DNA from 2 places in the Streptomyces sp. NPDC030021 genome. Region 2 is predicted to be linked to the other one. Evidence: riboswitches for the same ligand, from Rfam matches in the RefSeq annotation. Region 2 holds a riboswitch; the other holds the start of a gene.
The links. A riboswitch is a leader RNA that binds a small molecule or an ion and turns the genes downstream of it on or off. The one in region 2 is predicted to bind S-adenosylmethionine.
Positions count from the first base shown of each region.

Region 1: linked by a shared signal. The riboswitch ahead of thrC (threonine synthase) and the one ahead of ACZ4YL_RS28955 (aminotransferase class V-fold PLP-dependent enzyme) in region 2 are both predicted to bind S-adenosylmethionine.

Region 1 is NZ_JBVIAH010000043.1:14,090-22,499, forward strand. It holds gene nagA (N-acetylglucosamine-6-phosphate deacetylase) at 1-693, opposite strand, end outside; gene ACZ4YL_RS40840 (ROK family protein) at 693-1,625, opposite strand; gene ACZ4YL_RS40845 (extracellular solute-binding protein) at 1,802-3,100, shown strand; gene ACZ4YL_RS40850 (DUF3263 domain-containing protein) at 3,148-3,384, shown strand; gene otsB (trehalose-phosphatase) at 3,424-4,272, shown strand; gene ACZ4YL_RS40860 (alpha,alpha-trehalose-phosphate synthase (UDP-forming)) at 4,381-5,811, opposite strand; gene ACZ4YL_RS40865 (glucosyl-3-phosphoglycerate synthase) at 5,858-6,808, opposite strand; SAM riboswitch class I at 6,994-7,151, shown strand; gene thrC (threonine synthase) at 7,169-8,410, shown strand, end outside.
Region 2 is NZ_JBVIAH010000016.1:213,542-221,951, reverse strand. It holds gene ACZ4YL_RS28955 (aminotransferase class V-fold PLP-dependent enzyme) at 313-1,701, opposite strand; SAM riboswitch class IV at 1,925-2,041, opposite strand; gene trpD (anthranilate phosphoribosyltransferase) at 2,133-3,197, opposite strand; gene qcrB (cytochrome bc1 complex cytochrome b subunit) at 3,377-5,002, opposite strand; gene qcrA (cytochrome bc1 complex Rieske iron-sulfur subunit) at 4,999-6,057, opposite strand; gene qcrC (cytochrome bc1 complex diheme cytochrome c subunit) at 6,054-6,863, opposite strand; gene ctaE (aa3-type cytochrome oxidase subunit III) at 6,940-7,560, opposite strand; gene ACZ4YL_RS28925 (hypothetical protein) at 7,760-8,161, shown strand; gene ACZ4YL_RS28920 (L,D-transpeptidase) at 8,280-8,410, opposite strand, start outside.

The DNA of each region.
Region 1 (8,410 bases), on a different contig from region 2:
TGCGGCGATCGGGCCGGGTTCGCGGTGGGCGAGGGGCGGCATCGCGTTGAAGAGGTGGGTGGCCACGGTCGCGCCCGCGTCGATGGCCGCGCGCGTCTGCTCGTACGTGGCGTCCGTGTGGCCGATCGCCGCGATGACCCCGTGTTCGGCGAGCAGTCGTACGGAGTCCAGGCCGCCCGGCAGTTCGGTGGCGAGGGTGAACATGCGGGCGGCGCCGTGCGCGGCGTCGATCAGCTTGCGGACCTCGGCCGGGTCGGGGTCGCGGAGCAGGTCCTCCTTGTGGGCGCCCTTGCGGCAGGGGTTGATGAACGGCCCCTCGAAGTGGATGCCGGCGATCTCGCCCTGCTGGGTCAGCTCGGCGAGCAGGGCGGCGCGGCGGGCCAGTTCGTCCAGGTCCCCGGTGACGGTGGAGGCGACCAGGGTGGTGGTGCCGTGCTCGCGGTGGGTGCGGACGCCCTTGAGGACGTCCTCGGCGGTGCCGGAGGTGAACGAGGCGCCGCCGCCGCCGTGGTTGTGCATGTCGACGAAGCCGGGGACGATCCAGTGCCCGGTCAGGTCGACGGTCCGCGCACCCTCGTGGGCGCTGCCGGCGATCCGGTCGCCGTCGACGATGACCCTGCCGTTCGCCACCGTTCCGGTGGGCAGCACCACCCTGGCGCCCGAAAGAACAGTGCTGTGCGCGCTTCCGGACATCAGGCAGGTACCTCCGTGGCGAGTAGGTCCCAGGCGAGCAGCCCTGCGCCCAGGCATCCGGCGGTGTCCCCGAGGGCAGCCGGAACGATGTGGGGGAGCCGCTGGAACGTCACGCGCTCCTCCACGGCCCTCCGTAGTGGTGTGAACAAGGTCTCCCCGGCCTCCGCCAGCCCGCCGCCGATGATCAGCGTGCGCGGGTCCAGCAGGGTGATGGCGGTGACCAGTCCGTCGGCGAGGGCGCCGACGGCGGCCAGCCAGACCTCCCGGGCGCGCGCGTCCCCGGCCGCGACGGCCTTGGCGCAGTCCGCGGCGTCGGCGTCCGGGTCGCCGGAGGCGGCCGCCCAGGCGCGGCTGACGGCCGCGGCGGAGGCGAGGGTTTCCAGGCAGCCGTGCTGGCCGCAGCCGCAGGCGGGGCCGCCCGGGCGCACCACGATGTGCCCGATCTCGCCCGCGTAGCCGTGGGCGCCGGCCTCGATGCGGCCGGCGATGCCGATGGCTCCGGCGATGCCGGTGCCGAGCGGGACGAAGAGGAAGCGGTCGGCGCCCCGGCCGGCGCCGATGCGGCCCTCGGCGAGTCCGCCCGTGCGCACGTCGTGGCCGAGGGCGACCGGGATGCCGCCGAGGCGGCTGCTGAGCAGGGCGCGCATCGGTACGTCGCGCCAGCCCAGGTTCGCCGCGTAGACGGCGATCCCGTTCTTGGCGTCGACGATGCCCGGGACGGCGACGCCGGCGGCCGAGGCGGGCCGTCCGAAGCGTTCCCGGCCGGTGTCGAGCAGCTCGGCGGCGAAGTCCTGGATCGTCTCGACGACGGCGTCGGGGCCCCGCTCGCGGCCGGTGGCCCGGCGCGCTTCGTGGAGCAGGGTGCCGTCGCCGGCGACGAGGGCGGCCTTCATCCCGGTGCCGCCCACATCGAGGGCGATGACGTGTTTCACGGGTTTCACAGAGACAGTCTCGCGTGCTCGGCGGGGAAAGGTCTAGTCCATTGGGAGGGATTGTTGAGTGGCCATACAAATTCGGGACCCAGGTCGGGAGCCCGATGTGGACGAGCCGCCAAAGTGGTGTAGACCTTACGTGGATCGTACGTACAAGAAGGGGTGGATGGAGAACTGTGAAGGGCCGTTACCTGAGCCTGGCCGCGTCAGGCGCCGCGCTGTGCCTGACTGCCGTGACGCTGACGGGCTGCGGAGCCATCGGCGGGCTCACCGGAGACAACGAGGTGACCCTGCGGGTCGTGGCGGCCGACTACGGGGACAATCCGCAGAACTCCTCCGAGGCTTACTGGAAGGACCTCGCCGCGGGCTTCGAGAAGGCCAACCCGGGCACCAAGGTCGAGGTCAGCGTCTACTCCTGGTCCGAGGTCGACGCCAAGGTCGCCGAGATGGTCAAGGCCGGCAAGGCCCCCGACATAGCCCAGATCGGCGCCTACTCCGACTACGCGGCCGCCGGCAAGCTGTACTCGGCGGAAGAGCTGCTCTCCGTGAAGACCGAGGCCGACTTCCTCGGGCCGCTCGCGGACGCCGGCAAGGTCAAGCAGGTCCAGTACGGCATGCCCTTCGTGTCCAGCACCCGCCTGCTCTTCTACAACGAGAAGCTGCTCGCCGACGCCGGCGTGATCGGCAAGGACGCCAAGGGCTGGCAGCCGAAGAGCTGGGCGGACCTGGAAGCCGCCGCCAAGAAGCTCAAGGCCGCCAACGTGCCCACGCCCTTCGCGCTGCCGCTGGGCCGCGAGGAGGCGCAGGCCGAGACGATGATGTGGATGCTCGCGGGCGGTGGCGGCTACACCGACAACGAGGAGTCGTACTCGATCGACTCCGCCCCCAACGTCAAGGCGCTGGAGTTCCTGCGGGACAAGATGGTCGGCCAGGGGCTGACCGGCCCCGTGGAGCCCGGCAAGCTGGACCGCCAGGCCGCCTTCGACGGCTTCACCAAGGGCGAGGTCGGCATGCTCAACGGGCACCCGACGCTGCTCAAGCAGGCCGCGGCCAAGGGCGTGAAGTTCGGCATGGTGCCGCTGCCCACGTCCGACGGCAGCGATCAGCCCGCGATGGGCGTCGCGGACTGGGTCATGGCCTTCAAGAACGGCCACCGCCAGGAGTCCGGCAAGTTCCTGGACTTCCTGTACCAGCCGAAGAACGTGACGGCCTTCACCGACAAGTACGACCTGCTGCCCGCCACCACCAGCGGCTACCAGGCCAAGCAGGCCGCCACCGGCGGCTCGGCCCTGCAGCTGAAGCCCTTCCTGGCGGCACTGCCCAGCTCCCGGCTGTACCCGGTCGGCAAGAAGTCCTGGGCGGGCGTCAGCGAGGACATCAAGCAGAACATCGGCAAGACCGTCCAGCCGGGCGGACAGCCCGCGAAGGTGCTGGAGCAGGTCGCCGCCGCCGCCCGGGCGGCGGACCCGCGCTGACCGGTGGCGGCGGGCCGGGTGTCAGAGCGCGGCGTTAATCTGGCCGTATGACGGACGAGGGGCAGTTGACGGCCACGGAGGCCGCGGTGCTCGCGTACGAGGGACGCACCTGGGCCGGGCCCGGAGCCAAGGAACGGGCCATCCGGGAGGGGCTGGGGATGGCCCCTGTCCGCTACTACCAGTTGCTCAACGCACTGATGGACGACCCGCGGGCACTGGCCCACGCCCCGGGCACGGTGAACCGGCTGCGCAGGATCCGCGAGGCCCAGCGAGCCCGGCGATAGCCGTAGCCGTGGCACCGCCCGGCCGTTAGGGTCGTGCGTATGGGGAGTCATCCGCACGACCTGCCGATGCCCGTCACCGCAGCCGGACGCGAGGGACTCGCGGCCCTGCTCCGCGCACCCCGCCGGTCCGTGGTCGCACTGGACTTCGACGGCACCCTCGCCGACATCGTCCCGGACCCGGACCAGGCCCGAGCCCACCCCGGAGCCGTCCCGGCCCTGTCCGTACTCGCCCCCGAGGTCGACTCGGTGGCGGTGATCACCGGACGGCCGGCGGGCGTCGCCGTCCGCTACGGGGGCTTCGCCGGAGTCCCCGGCCTGCAGCACCTGGTCGTCCTCGGCCACTACGGAGCCGAACGGTGGGACGCCGTCAGCGGCATCGTCCACGCGCCCGCCGAGCACCCCGGGGTGGCGGCGGTCCGGGCGGAGCTGCCGGGGTTCCTGGACTCCATCGGGGCCTGGCGCGGCACCTGGATCGAGGAGAAGGGCCGGGCACTGGCCGTGCACACCCGGCGGGCGGAGGATCCGGCGGCGGCCTTCGCGGCGCTGCGGGAGCCGCTGGCGGAGCTCGCGGCGCGGCACGGGCTGATGGTCGAGCCGGGGCGGGCGGTGCTGGAGCTGAGGCCGCCCGGCATGGACAAGGGCGTCGCCCTGACCGAGTTCCTGGCGGAGCGGGGCGCGGAGGCGGTGCTGTACGCGGGCGACGACCTGGGTGACCTGGCGGCGTACTCGGCGGTCGAGAAGCGCCGGGCCGAGGGCCTGCCGGGGCTGCTGGTGTGCAGTGGCTCCGCCGAGGTCCCCGAGCTCGCCGCGCGGGCCGACCTGGTCCTCCCGGGCCCGGGCACGGTCGCCGCCTTCCTGGCCGCCCTGGCCACCGCCATCCGTACCTGAGCGTCCGCTGCGGGGGCGCTGCCCCCGGACCCCCGCGCCTCAAACGCCGGCGAGGCTGGAATGGCGGGGTCTGGGGCGGAGCCCCAGCAGCGGCGCTGCAGGGATGGCTCAGGCCAGGGCCGACAGCTGGGCTTTGAACCAGGCCGTCGGGGGGAGGGACGTCGCCGCCGCCGCGAGGCGTTTGGTGCGTTCCGCGCGCTCACCCACCGGCATGGCCAGCGCCGCGTGGAGCGCGTCCGCCGTCGCCGTCACGTCGAACGGGTTCACCGTCAGCGCGTCCTGGCGGAGCTCCTCGTACGCCCCCGCCCCGGTGGACAGCACCAGCACGCACCCCGCCTCCGACACCACCGGGATCTCCTTCGCCACCAGGTTCATCCCGTCCCGCACCGGGTTCACCAGCGCCACGTCCGCCAGCCGGTACGCCGCCAGCGAGCGTGCGAAGTCGTCCTTCACCGACACCAGCACCGGCTGCCAGTCCTCCGTACCGAACTCCGCGTTGATCTCCGCCGCCAGCTCCGCCACCGCCGCCGTGTACTCCCGGTACACCGTCAGGTCCTGCCGCGACGGGTACGCCGACGCGAGGTGGACCACCCGGCCCCGCCACTGCGGGCGCGTGGTCAGCAGTTCCCGGTAGGCCAGCAGGCCGCGCAGGATGTTCTTCGACAGCTCCGTGCGGTCCACGCGGACGATCGTCCGCAGGCCGTCGACCTCCGCCCGCAGCTCCGCCAGCTTGGCGTTCACCTCCGGCCGGTGCGCCAGCGCCCGCAGCTCGTCCCCGTCCACGCCCAGTGGGTACGCGCGCACGTGCGTGGTGCGGGTGGACCACACCGTGTACCGGCGGTGCTCCACCACCGAGCCGTCGCGCACCTCGGACCGCCCCCACGCGTCGTCGAGCCGCGCCGAGCCCAGGAACTCGGCCGCCCACGCCTCGGTGTGGAAGCCGAGCACGTCCGCGCCGAGCATGCCCCACAGCAGGGTCTCGCGGACCACGTCCGGCAGGATGGCGAGATAGCCGGGCGCGGCCCACGGGGTGTGCGTGAAGTGCGCGATCCGCAGGTCGGGGCGGAGCACCCGCAGCAGTCCGGGCACCAGGGCCAGGTGGTAGTCCTGGACCAGCACCTGCGCGCCCTCGGCGGCCTCCTCGGCCAGGGCCTCGGCGAAGGCGTGGTTGTAGCGCTCGTACGACTCCCACTGCCGCCGGAACTCGGCGTCGAAGACCGGCTCGCGCGGAATGTCGTACAGGTGGTGGTGCGTGAACCACAGCACAGAATTGGCGATCCCGTTGTACGCGTCGTCATACATCGTGGGATCGATGTCCAGCATCCGGACGCCCGGCTCGGCCACGCCCCGGCGGACCGCCTCCCGGTCCGCGTCCGACAGCGCCGCGCAGATCCACAGCGCCTCCGGCTGCTCGGCGAGGGCCGTGGAGAGTCCGGAGACGAGACCGCCTCCGCCGCGCCGGGCACTGAGCGTCCCGTCCTCTGCGAGGGCGTAGGAGAGGGGGCCGCGGTTCGCTGCGACGAGCACCTGGGAAGCCATGCGGCCAACCTAGCCCGGCCCGGGCCCGCTCAAACCGTACGTTCCCTCACGCCACGCGACGCAGCGCGTACTCCTTGATGCCCGCCATCGGCGGCCGCTCCTCCGTGTCCACGGGATGCGTCCGCGGTACGAAGCCCTCCGGCCCGCGCTCGAACTGCGTGAGCTCCGGCCGTACGAGGTGCCCGCGCGAGAGCCGTACCTGGGCGGTGCGGTAGATCGCAGCGGCCATCCGGCCCAGCGCCTGCCCGTCCTGGTGGCGGTGGACCCGTACGCCCACGTCCACCTGGGCCAGCGCGTCCAGCCCGACCGTGTGCAGCGCGTCGACCAGCAGGCCCAGCTCGACGCCGTACCCGACGGGGAACGGCAGCCGTTCCAGCAGGGAGCGGCGTACGGCGTACTCGCCGCCCAGCGGCTGCACGAAGCCGGCCAGTTGCGGCCAGTGGAGGTTGAGGAGCGGGCGGGCGACCAGCTCGGTGACCCGGCCGCCCTGCCCCGGGGCGTCCCCGAGCGGGCGGTCGTACATCGCCTTGACGAACTGCACGTCGGGATCGGTCAGCAGCGGTCCGACGATGCCGGAGACGAAGGTGGCGGAGAAGTCCCGCAGGTCGGCGTCGACGAAGCAGACGATGTCCCCGCCGGTGGCCAGCAGCGAGCGCCACAGCACCTCGCCCTTGCCGGGCAGCGCCGGGAGGCGGGGCAGGATCTCGTCGCGGTGCACCACCCGGGCCCCGGCCTTCGCCGCGACCTCCGCGGTCCGGTCGGCGGAGCCCGAGTCGATGACGACCAGCTCGTCGACCAGGGGGACCGGCAGTCCCTCGATCAGCTCACGCCGGACGGTCTCGACGATCGCGCCGACCGTCGCCTCCTCGTCCAGCGCGGGCAGCACGACGCTGACCGTGGTCCCGGCCGCCCGTTTCCGGTCGAGCAGCTGGGCGAGCGGTCGGTCGGCGGCGGACCAGGAGCGGTCGGCCAGCCATCGCTCCACCTCTTCCAGCACTCTCAGCACTCCCTGCGTGTCGGCGATATTCGCCCTTATGTGATCCATCTCGCGGTTCGGACGGCTGTCTCAACCGCCCGGGCCTTCGGTTACAGTCTTGAACAACGCGAAGGACCACCGCATGCCGGGGGTCCCCGCCTACAAACGCACCGGCGCGCCATAGAGCGCGTGTGCCGGTGCCATACCGCTCATCCAGAGGGGCAGAGGGACACGGCCCGTTGAAGCCCCGGCAACCCTCCAGTCGGTTCTCGCGATCGCGCGTCAGCGCTCGTCAGCGAGGTCCCCGGCTAGGGAAGGTGCCAATTCCGTCTCATGGCGAAGTGCGCCATGGGGAAGATGAGGAGAAAGGGCCTCGCCATCATGGCTGCACAGACTGTCGCCACCTCTGTTGATCTCGGACCTGCCACCGGCCTTTCCTGTCGCGAGTGCGGTACCCGCTTCGAACTCGGCCCCATCTTCGCGTGCGCCGAGTGCTTCGGACCGCTGGAAGTCGCCTACGACCTCCCGACCGGTGACCCCGAGGCCCTGCGCGCCGCGATCGAGGCCGGCCCGAACAACATCTGGCGCTACGCGCCGCTGCTGCCCGTCCCCGCGGACGTGGCCGCCAAGCCCAGCCTGAACCCCGGCTTCACCAAGCTCGTGGACGCGGCCAACCTGGCCAAGGAGCTGGGCATCACCGGCAAGCTCTACGTCAAGGACGACTCCGGCAACCCGACGCACTCCTTCAAGGACCGCGTCGTGGCCATCGCCGTCGAGGCCGCCCGCGCCTTCGGCTTCACCACCCTGTCCTGCTCCTCGACCGGCAACCTGGCCGGCGCCGTCGGCGCCGCGGCCGCCCGGGCCGGCTTCCGCTCCTGCGTGTTCATCCCGCACGACCTGGAGCAGGGCAAGGTCGTCATGGCCGGTGTGTACGGCGGCGACCTGGTCGGCATCGAGGGCAACTACGACGACGTGAACCGCTTCTGCTCCGAGCTCATCGGCGACCCGCTGGGCGAGGGCTGGGGCTTCGTCAACGTCAACCTGCGCCCGTACTACGGCGAGGGCTCCAAGACGCTCGCGTACGAGATCTGCGAGCAGCTCGGCTGGCAGCTGCCCGACCAGATCGTGATCCCGATCGCGTCCGGCTCGCAGCTGACGAAGATCGACAAGGGTCTGCAGGAGCTCATCAAGCTCGGCCTCGTCGAGGACAAGCCGTACAAGATCTTCGGCGCCCAGGCCGAGGGCTGCTCCCCGGTGTCCACCGCCTTCAAGGCCGGTCACGACGTGGTCCGCCCGCAGAAGCCGAACACCATCGCCAAGTCGCTGGCCATCGGCAACCCGGCGGACGGCCCGTACGTCCTGGACATCGCCCGCCGCACCGGCGGTTTCGTCGAGGACGTCACCGACGAGCAGGTGGTCGAGGCCATCAAGATCCTCGCGCAGACCGAGGGCATCTTCGGCGAGACCGCGGGCGGTGTGACCGTCGGCGTGACGAAGAAGCTCATCGACAACGGGCAGCTCGACCCGACGCTGACCACCGTCGTCCTCAACACCGGTGACGGCCTCAAGACCCTGGAGGCGGTGGCCGCGGACAGCGGGCAGACCGCCACCATCCGCCCGAGC
Region 2 (8,410 bases):
ACACCCCGCCCCGTCCCCCCACCCCTCATGCCGTCGCTGTCGGAGCCCTGCCGTGGGGCGGGGACACGCAGGAGGGTCCCCGCAGGACGAGCGCGCAACCCGGGCCGTCTGGCCGTGACGAGCCCGGACGCGCCGAGCCGAGGAGACCCTCGTGCGGGGCACCGCCCCACACCACCCAGCCCCGCCGGCGATTGAGGCGCGGGTCCGGGCGGAGCCCGGCATGGATCCGGACCCGCCGCACACCGCCAAGCCCCCCGCAAGGGACCGAGGCAAGGGCAGAGCCGTACCGCACACCGCCGAGCGGACCGCAGGTCACACGGCGGGTACGCAGCGGCCTTCCTCCGTGCGGTACTGCCACTTGGCTCCGGTGGTGACCAGTTCCCTCACGGCGCCGACGAAGCGGTCGACGTGCTCGTCGGGGGTCCCGGCGCCGAAGCTGACGCGGATCGCGTTCAGCGAGCGCTCCCCCGGCGCCGCCTCGGGGGCTCCGCATTCGCCCTGGGCCTGCGGCTCGCTGCCCAGCAGGGTGCGGACCAGCGGGTGGGCGCAGAACAGGCCGTCGCGGACGCCGATCCCGTACTCGGCGGACAGCGCGGCGGCGAAGTGGGAGCTGTTCCAGCCGTCCACCACGAAGGAGATGACGCCGACCCGCGGGGCGTCGTCCCCGAAGAGGGAGAGGATCCGGACCGCCGGGACCTCCGCCAGGCCGCTGCGGACCTTCGCGATGAGGTGCTGCTCGCGGGCGACGAGGTTCTCGAAGCCGGCCTCGGTCAGGGCCTTGCAGGCCGAGGCGATGGAGTAGACGCCGATGACGTTCGGGGAGCCGGCCTCGTGGCGGGCCGCGGTGGTGTGCCACTCGACGTCCACGCCGCCGTCCTCGCGCCGGGCCACCTTGCGGGAGGCCCCGCCTCCGGCCAGGTACGGCTGCGCTTCCTGCAGCCAGTCCGCGCGTCCGGCGAGCACGCCCGAGCCGAAGGGCGCGTAGAGCTTGTGCCCGGAGAAGGCGACCCAGTCGACGTCCAGCTCCTGCACGGAGACGGGGTGGTGCGGGGCCAGTTGGGCGGCGTCCAGCACGATGCGCGCGCCGTGGGCGTGCGCGGCGGCGGCGAGTTCCTTGACCGGCCACAGCTCGCCGGTGACGTTGGAGGCGCCGGTGACGCAGACCAGCGCGGGACCGTGAGGGTCGCGGTCGGCGAGCGCCCGCTCCAGGGTGGCGACGGCCTCGGCGGGGGTGCGCGGCGCGTTGAGGTAGGTGACCTGTGCGTCGACCCACGGCAGCAGGGAGGCGTGGTGCTCGGTCTCGAAGACGAACACCTGGCAGTCGGCGGGGAGTACGGCGGCGAGCAGGTTCAGCGAGTCGGTGGTGGACCGGGTGAAGACGACCTGGTCGGTGGGCCGGCAGTCGAGGAACTCGGCGACGGTGACCCGGCTCTGCTCGAAGAGGTCGGTGGAGAGCTGCGAGAGGTATCCGGCGCCGCGGTGCACGCTGCCGTAGTACGGGGCGTACGCGGCCACGTCGTCCCAGACCCGCTGCAGGGCGGGGGCGCTGGCCGCGTAGTCGAGGGCCGCGTAGGTGACCTCGCCGCCGGTGACGAGCGGGACGGTGACGTCCCGGCCGAGGACCGCGAGCGGCTCGGCACAGGCGGGGTCGACGGTGGCTGCGGCGGTGGTGGCGACGGCGGCGTTCAGGGTTGCGGACATGGCGGTGTCTCCCGGCAGGCAGGGCTGAATGGCTTCGGTGTGCCCGTACGCGGGTACGGCGCTGCGGCCGTCCGGGGTACGGGAGGGTCCTCGGTCCGCGCTGGGCGGGGGTACACGGAAGTGACCCTGATCCGAGGGGTGAAGTAGGGGCGGAGCCGCCCTATCGCATTCGCTTGCTCACGGAAAAAGCTCCTCGAGAAGACCAGGACCCCTGGCGTCGAGGGATCCGCGCTTGCCGTAGGCCTTGCTGCCTACGACCTGGTCATCACCCGGGGCACCCCGCCACGGAAGGAGGGTTGCCGGACAGCAAGCCGGGGCCTAAACGCTGTCACTCGTGACCTGGTCAGCATCCTGCCACAAGATCGCCCGAACGCAAGACCCCGGTCCGAATGGCGGACCGGGGTCGTTGCTTTCACGCCGTTCTCACACCGCTACGCGTTGCTGGCCGTCACCCAGCGTTCCAGGGCCGCCCGCGCCGCACCCGAGTCGATGGACTCCGCCGCACGGGCGATACCGGCCGTGATCTGCTCCTCCAGGCTGCCGGGGCCCGGGTCGAGGGCCACCAGGGCCGCCGCCGAGTTCAGCAGCACGGCGTCGCGGACCGGTCCGGTCTCGCCGGCCAGCAGGCGGCGGGCCACGTCCGCGTTGTACGAGGGGTCCCCGCCGGCCAGGGCGGAGACGTCGACCAGGGAGATGCCCACGTCACGGGGGTCGAAGGCCCGCTCGGAGACCTTGCCGTCGCCGACCCACCAGATGCGCGAGGTCGACGTCGTGGTCAGTTCGTCCAGGCCGTCGTCACCGCGGAAGACCAGCGCGGACGAGCCCCGCTCGGCGAGCACGCCCGCGATGATCGGGGCCATCCGGGGATCGGCCACGCCGGTCGCCTGGGCGCGCACCCGGGCCGGGTTGGTCAGCGGGCCCAGCGCGTTGAAGAAGGTCCGGATGCCCAGTTCCTTGCGGGCCGCGGCCACATGGCGCAGTGCCGGGTGGAACTTGACCGCGAAGCAGAAGGTGATGCCGGCCTCCTCGGCGACCTCCACGACCCGCTCGCGGCTCAGCTGGAGGTTGACCCCGAGCTTTTCCAGGACGTCCGAGGAGCCGCTCGCGGAGGACGCGGCCCGGTTGCCGTGCTTGACGACCTTGGCGCCGGTACCGGCCACCACGATCGCCGACATCGTGGAGATGTTCACCGTTTTGGCCCCGTCGCCGCCGGTGCCGACGATGTCCACCGTGCGGCCCGGCACCTCGATCAGGTTGGCGTGCGCGTACATCGCCCGTACGAGGCCGTTGATCTCCTCGACCGTCTCCCCCTTGGCCCGCAGCGCGACCGTGAAGCCGGCGATCTGGGCGTCGGTGGCCTCCCCCCGCATGATCCGGTCCATGGCCCAGGCGGTGTCCTCCGCACGCAGGTCCCGGCCGGTCAGCAGAGCGTCGAGAACGCCCGGCCAGCCACGGGCCGCCACGCTGTCGCCGCCTGCCGGGGTCGCAACGTTCATGGTCCGCTCCTGCTGTCGGTGGGCCGTCCCCATATTCTGGCGCCCACGTCTGATCGGTCAGGGTTCAGCCTATCCAGCCCCGGTTACGGCAAAGAGCCCCGTCCAGACACTGGACGGGGCTCTCGCCGTGGCGACACCAGGACTGACCGGAATCAGTCCCTCATGCGTTCATACGGGGATCAGTGGTGGCCGTGGCCGGCCTGGATCTCCTTGTATTCCTCCACCGTGGGCTTCGGAATCTGGTTGTTCTCGCCGTAGAAGCCCTTGCTGAGCTTCGCGCGCAGCTTCTCGGCGGCCTTCACCTTGCGCTCGACACCGTTCTCGTCGACCGTCGGGCCGATCTCGATCGGCTTGTACTGCTCGTGCGCGGTGAGCTTGTGCAGCTGGCCCGCCGGGAGCGGCTCGTGGACCTCGACGAACTCACCGTGCGGCAGACGCTTGATGATGCCGGTCTCGCGACCGTGCAGCACCTTGTCGTGGTCCCGGCGCTGGAGGCCGAGGCAGATCCGCTTGGTGACGATGAAGGCGAGGACCGGGACGACGAAGAAGCCGATCCGGACGAACCAGGTGATCGAGTTGATCGACAGGTGGAAGTACTGGGCGAACATGTCGTTGCCACCGCCGATGAGGAGCACGATGTACTCCGCGATCCAGGCGACACCGAAGCCCGTACGGGTCGGGACGTTGCGCGGGCGGTCCAGGATGTGGTGCTCGCGCTTGTCCCCGGTGACCCAGGACTCGATGAACGGCCAGGCGGCGATCGAGCCCAGCACAAGCGGGAAGAGCAGCAGCGGGATGAAAACGCCCAGGACGAGCGTGTGGCCCCACAGGTTGATCTCCCAGCCGGGCATGGCTCGGATCAGGCCTTCCGGCATACCCATGTACCAGTCGGGCTGCGCACCGGTGGACACGTGGTCCGGGCGGTACGGGCCGAGCGCCCAGATCGGGTTGATCGTGGCGATGGCCGCGACGGCCGCGATGACACCGAAGACCAGGAAGAAGAAGCCTCCGGCCTTGGCCATGTAGACCGGCAGCAGCGGCATGCCGACGACGTTGTTGTTCGTCTTGCCGGGACCCGCGAACTGGGTGTGCTTGTGGTAGAAGACCAGGATCAGGTGGGCCACGAGCAGGCCCATCATGATGCCGGGCAGCAGCAGGATGTGCACCGAGTAGAACCGCGCGACGAAGTCGCCGCCCGGGAACTCCCCGCCGAACAGGAACATCGACAGGTACGTGCCGACGACCGGGACGGACAGGATGGCGCCCTGCATGAAGCGGACACCGGTACCCGAGAGCAGGTCGTCCGGCAGCGAGTAACCGGTGAAGCCGGTGAACATGCCGAGGACCAGCAGCAGGAAGCCGAAGATCCAGTTGACCTCACGCGGCTTGCGGAACGCGCCGGTGAAGAAGACGCGCATCATGTGCACGATCATCGCCGCGACGAAGATCAGCGCCGCCCAGTGGTGGATCTGACGGATCAGCAGGCCACCGCGGACGTCGAAGCTGATGTCCAGCGTCGAGGCGAAGGCCTCGGACATCATGACGCCCTGCATCGGCACGTACGAGCCGTGGTACACGACCTCGTTCATGCTCGGGTGGAAGAACAGCGTCAGGTACACACCCGTGAGGATGATGATGATGAAGCTGTAGAGGCAGATCTCACCCAGCATGAAGGACCAGTGGTCCGGGAAGATCTTGCGCATGTTGGCCTTGGCCAGGCCGTAGATGCCCAGGCGGCCGTCCGCCCAGTCCGCTACGCGCTCGCCGGCCGGCGCTTTGCGCTCGTTGTTGTCGCTGGTGCTCATCCGCGCTCCCAGAATGCAGGACCGACGGGCACTTCGAAGTCGCCAAGCGCTTCGAGGAAGCCTTCGTCATTCACGCCGATCCGCAGCTGCGGAAGCGCGTGACCGGCCGGGCCGAAGATGACACGGGCGCCGTCGGAGAGGTCGAAGGTGGACTGGTGGCACGGGCAGAGCACGTGGTGCGTCTGCTGCTCGTACAGGCTGATCGGGCAGCCGACGTGGGTGCAGATCTTGGAGTAGGCCACGATCCCGTCGTGGGACCACTCCAGTTCCTTCTTGTCCTTGATGTCGTCCGGCTGAATGCGGACGATCATCAGGGCAGCCTTGGCGATCTGGACCTGGAAGTCGTGCTGCTCCTCCTCCAGGCCTTCCGGCCTGGCGAAGGTCAGCGACCCGACGAGCACGTCCTCGGGACGCAGCGGCTCGTTGGTGTTGTCGTTGATGAGCAGCTTGCCCTTGGCCCACAGGGTCTTGCGGAGCTTCTCCTCGGGCAGCGGGCCCAGGTCGCGCAGCAGCATCACGCCGGCGAGCGGCACCATGGCCATCGCACCGAGCAGCGTGTTGCGGATCAGGGGCCGGCGGCCGATGCCGGACTCGCTCGCGCCGTCGGCGAAGTCCTGCAGGACCTGCGCCTTGACCTCCGGCGGGGCGGCGATCTCGTGGCGCTCGGCGGCTACCTCGACGTCGGACATCAGGGTGCGGGCCCAGTGGACCGCGCCCGCGCCGATGCAGAAGAGGGCCACGCCCAGGGTCATGCCCAGGGAGAAGTTGAGCGCGCTGACCTTCCCGATGGGGAAGATGTACACGATCTTGTCGACCGGGAAGATCACGTAGGACGCGATGAAGCCGATCGTCGCCAGCATCGACAGGATGAAGAGCATCGCGACGGTGCGCTCGGAGCGCTTCGCCGCCCGCTCGTCGATGTCCTGGATGCGGGGCTTGTGGACCGGCAGGCCCGGGTCGGCGAACGGGTCGTCCGCGACCGCTACGCCACCGTGGTGGGCGTCGCCCTGCTCGCTCGGCAGGTGCTTCTCTTCGGGAATCTCTTGGCTACTCATGACTTCTTGGCCTTAGCGGTGTGGGCCGCGACCCAGACGGCGACAGCGATCAGCGCACCCAGGGCGAAGATCCAGCCGAACAGACCCTCGGAGACGGGGCCGAGGCCACCGAGCTTCAGGCCGCCGGGGCTGGTCGACTTCTCGCCGTTGACGTTCTGGAGGTACGCGATGATGTCCTTCTTCTGCTTCTCCGGCATGGTGCTGTCGGGGAAGGAGGGCATGTTCTGCGGGCCGGTCTGCATGGCCTCGTAGATGTGCTTCGGCGAGACACCCTCAAGGTTGGGGGCGTACTTGCCGTTCGTCAGCGCGCCGCCTTCGCCGGTGAAGTTGTGGCACTGCGCGCAGTTGTTGCGGAAGAGCTCACCACCGTTGGCGATGTCGGCGCCCGCCGGGTCGTACTGCTTCGCGGTCGGCGTGATCGGACCGGCGCCGAGGGACGCGATGTACGCGGCCAGCTGGTCGATCTGCGCCTGCTCGTAGATGACGGGCTTCTTCGGCACCTGGGCGCCGGGCTGCTGGGCGGGCATGCGGCCCGTGCTCACCTGGAAGTCGACGGCCGCGGAGCCGACGCCGACCAGGCTCGGGCCGTCAGAGGAACCCTGACCGCCGGTTCCGTGGCAGCTTGCGCAACCCACGGCGTAGAGCTTCTTGCCCTCCTCGATGGCGAGGGACTGGGCGGTTTCATCGGCCTGCGCCTTGCCCGCGGGGGCGAAGGCGGCGTACAGCCCCCCAGTGGCCGCCAGCGCGAGGAGTAGAACGACGACCGCCGCCAGCGGATGGCGTCGTCGTGCGGAGAGCTTTTTCACGGATTACCCCGGTGTCAGGATCTTCTGCGTCGGTGTGTCTGGATGGAGTGCCGGGTCTTGCCCGGTGACGTGTTCGCTACTTGATCAGGTAGATCGTCGCGAAGAGGCCGATCCAGACGACGTCGACGAAGTGCCAGTAGTAGGACACGACGATGGCCGACGTGGCCTGTTCGTGGGTGAACCTCTTGGCCGCGTACGTCCGGCCGAGGACCAGCAGGAAGGCGATGAGACCGCCCGTCACGTGCAGACCGTGGAAGCCGGTGGTCAGGTAGAACACCGAGCCGTAGGGGTCCGACGAGAGGGACAGGCCCTCATGCTTGACCAGCTCGGTGTACTCGAACACCTGGCCGCCAATGAAGATCGCACCCATGACGAACGTGATGATGAACCACGTCCGGAGCTTCTTCACGTCACCGCGCTCGGCGGCGAATACGCCGAGCTGGCAGGTGAGCGAGGAAAGCACCAGGATCGTCGTGTTCGTCGCCGAGAAGGGAAGATTCAGGGCTTCGGCCTGTTTCGTCCAGAACTCGGGACCCATCACGGATCGCAGGGTGAAGTACATCGCGAAGAGGGCCGCGAAGAACATCAGCTCGGAACTCAACCAGATGATGGTTCCGACGCTGACGAGGTTCGGCCGGTTGACCGTCGGGTGCGCGTGCCCGGTATCTACTGTCGTTGCTGTCGCCACGACCGACATTATGTCGGTCGCTTATCCCGCCCTCACCCCGGGGGGTGCCGTTCGGAGTGTCAGGGGCGTGTGCAAGGCCCGAACGGCCCATCAGATGAGCCCTGCGCGCCGTCACCTGCGACATGTTCGAACCGATGTTGACGGCGCACCGGGAGGAGTAGCATCCCGCGCAACATCAACGTGATTCACGGCCACGTGGAGGAACGAAATGCGGGCGACTGCGCGGGTTCTGGTCTACAGCGACGACGCGGGCACCCGGGAGCAGGTGCGGCTGGCGGCAGGACGCAGGCCCGCCGAGGACCTGCCGCCGGTGGAGTTCCTGGAGTGCGCGACGCTGCCGGCGGTCCTGACGGAGCTGGACGCGGGCGGAATCGACGTGTGCGTGCTGGACGGCGAGGCGGTTCCGGCCGGGGGCATGGGCGTGTGCCGGCAGATCAAAGACGAGATCTTCCGGTGTCCGCCGGTGCTGCTGCTGATGGGGCGCCCCCAGGACGCCTGGCTGGCCACGTGGAGCCGCGCGGACGCCGCCGTGACCCTTCCGGTGGACCCGGTGCAGTTCGCGGACACCCTGGCGGGCCTCCTGAGGACCCGTCTGTCCCTGGACGCCTGATCCGTCCCGCGGGCCCCGTGTGTGCCCGTGTGTGCCCCGCAGGGGCCCGTACGGGTGAATGGGCCGGGATTCTCCCCCCCCGGACGGCGTCCGGGGGGAGAGGCCGGCCCGGGGCCACCTAGACGGTGGGGCGCAGGCGGGCCTGGTCGACCGGGCTGCGGCCTTCCTGGGTGCCCTTGAGCAGGGCGCTGCCCTGGCGCCAGTCCTTCCAGTCCATGTTCCAGTCGCCGAAGCCGTTGCCGAAGACGT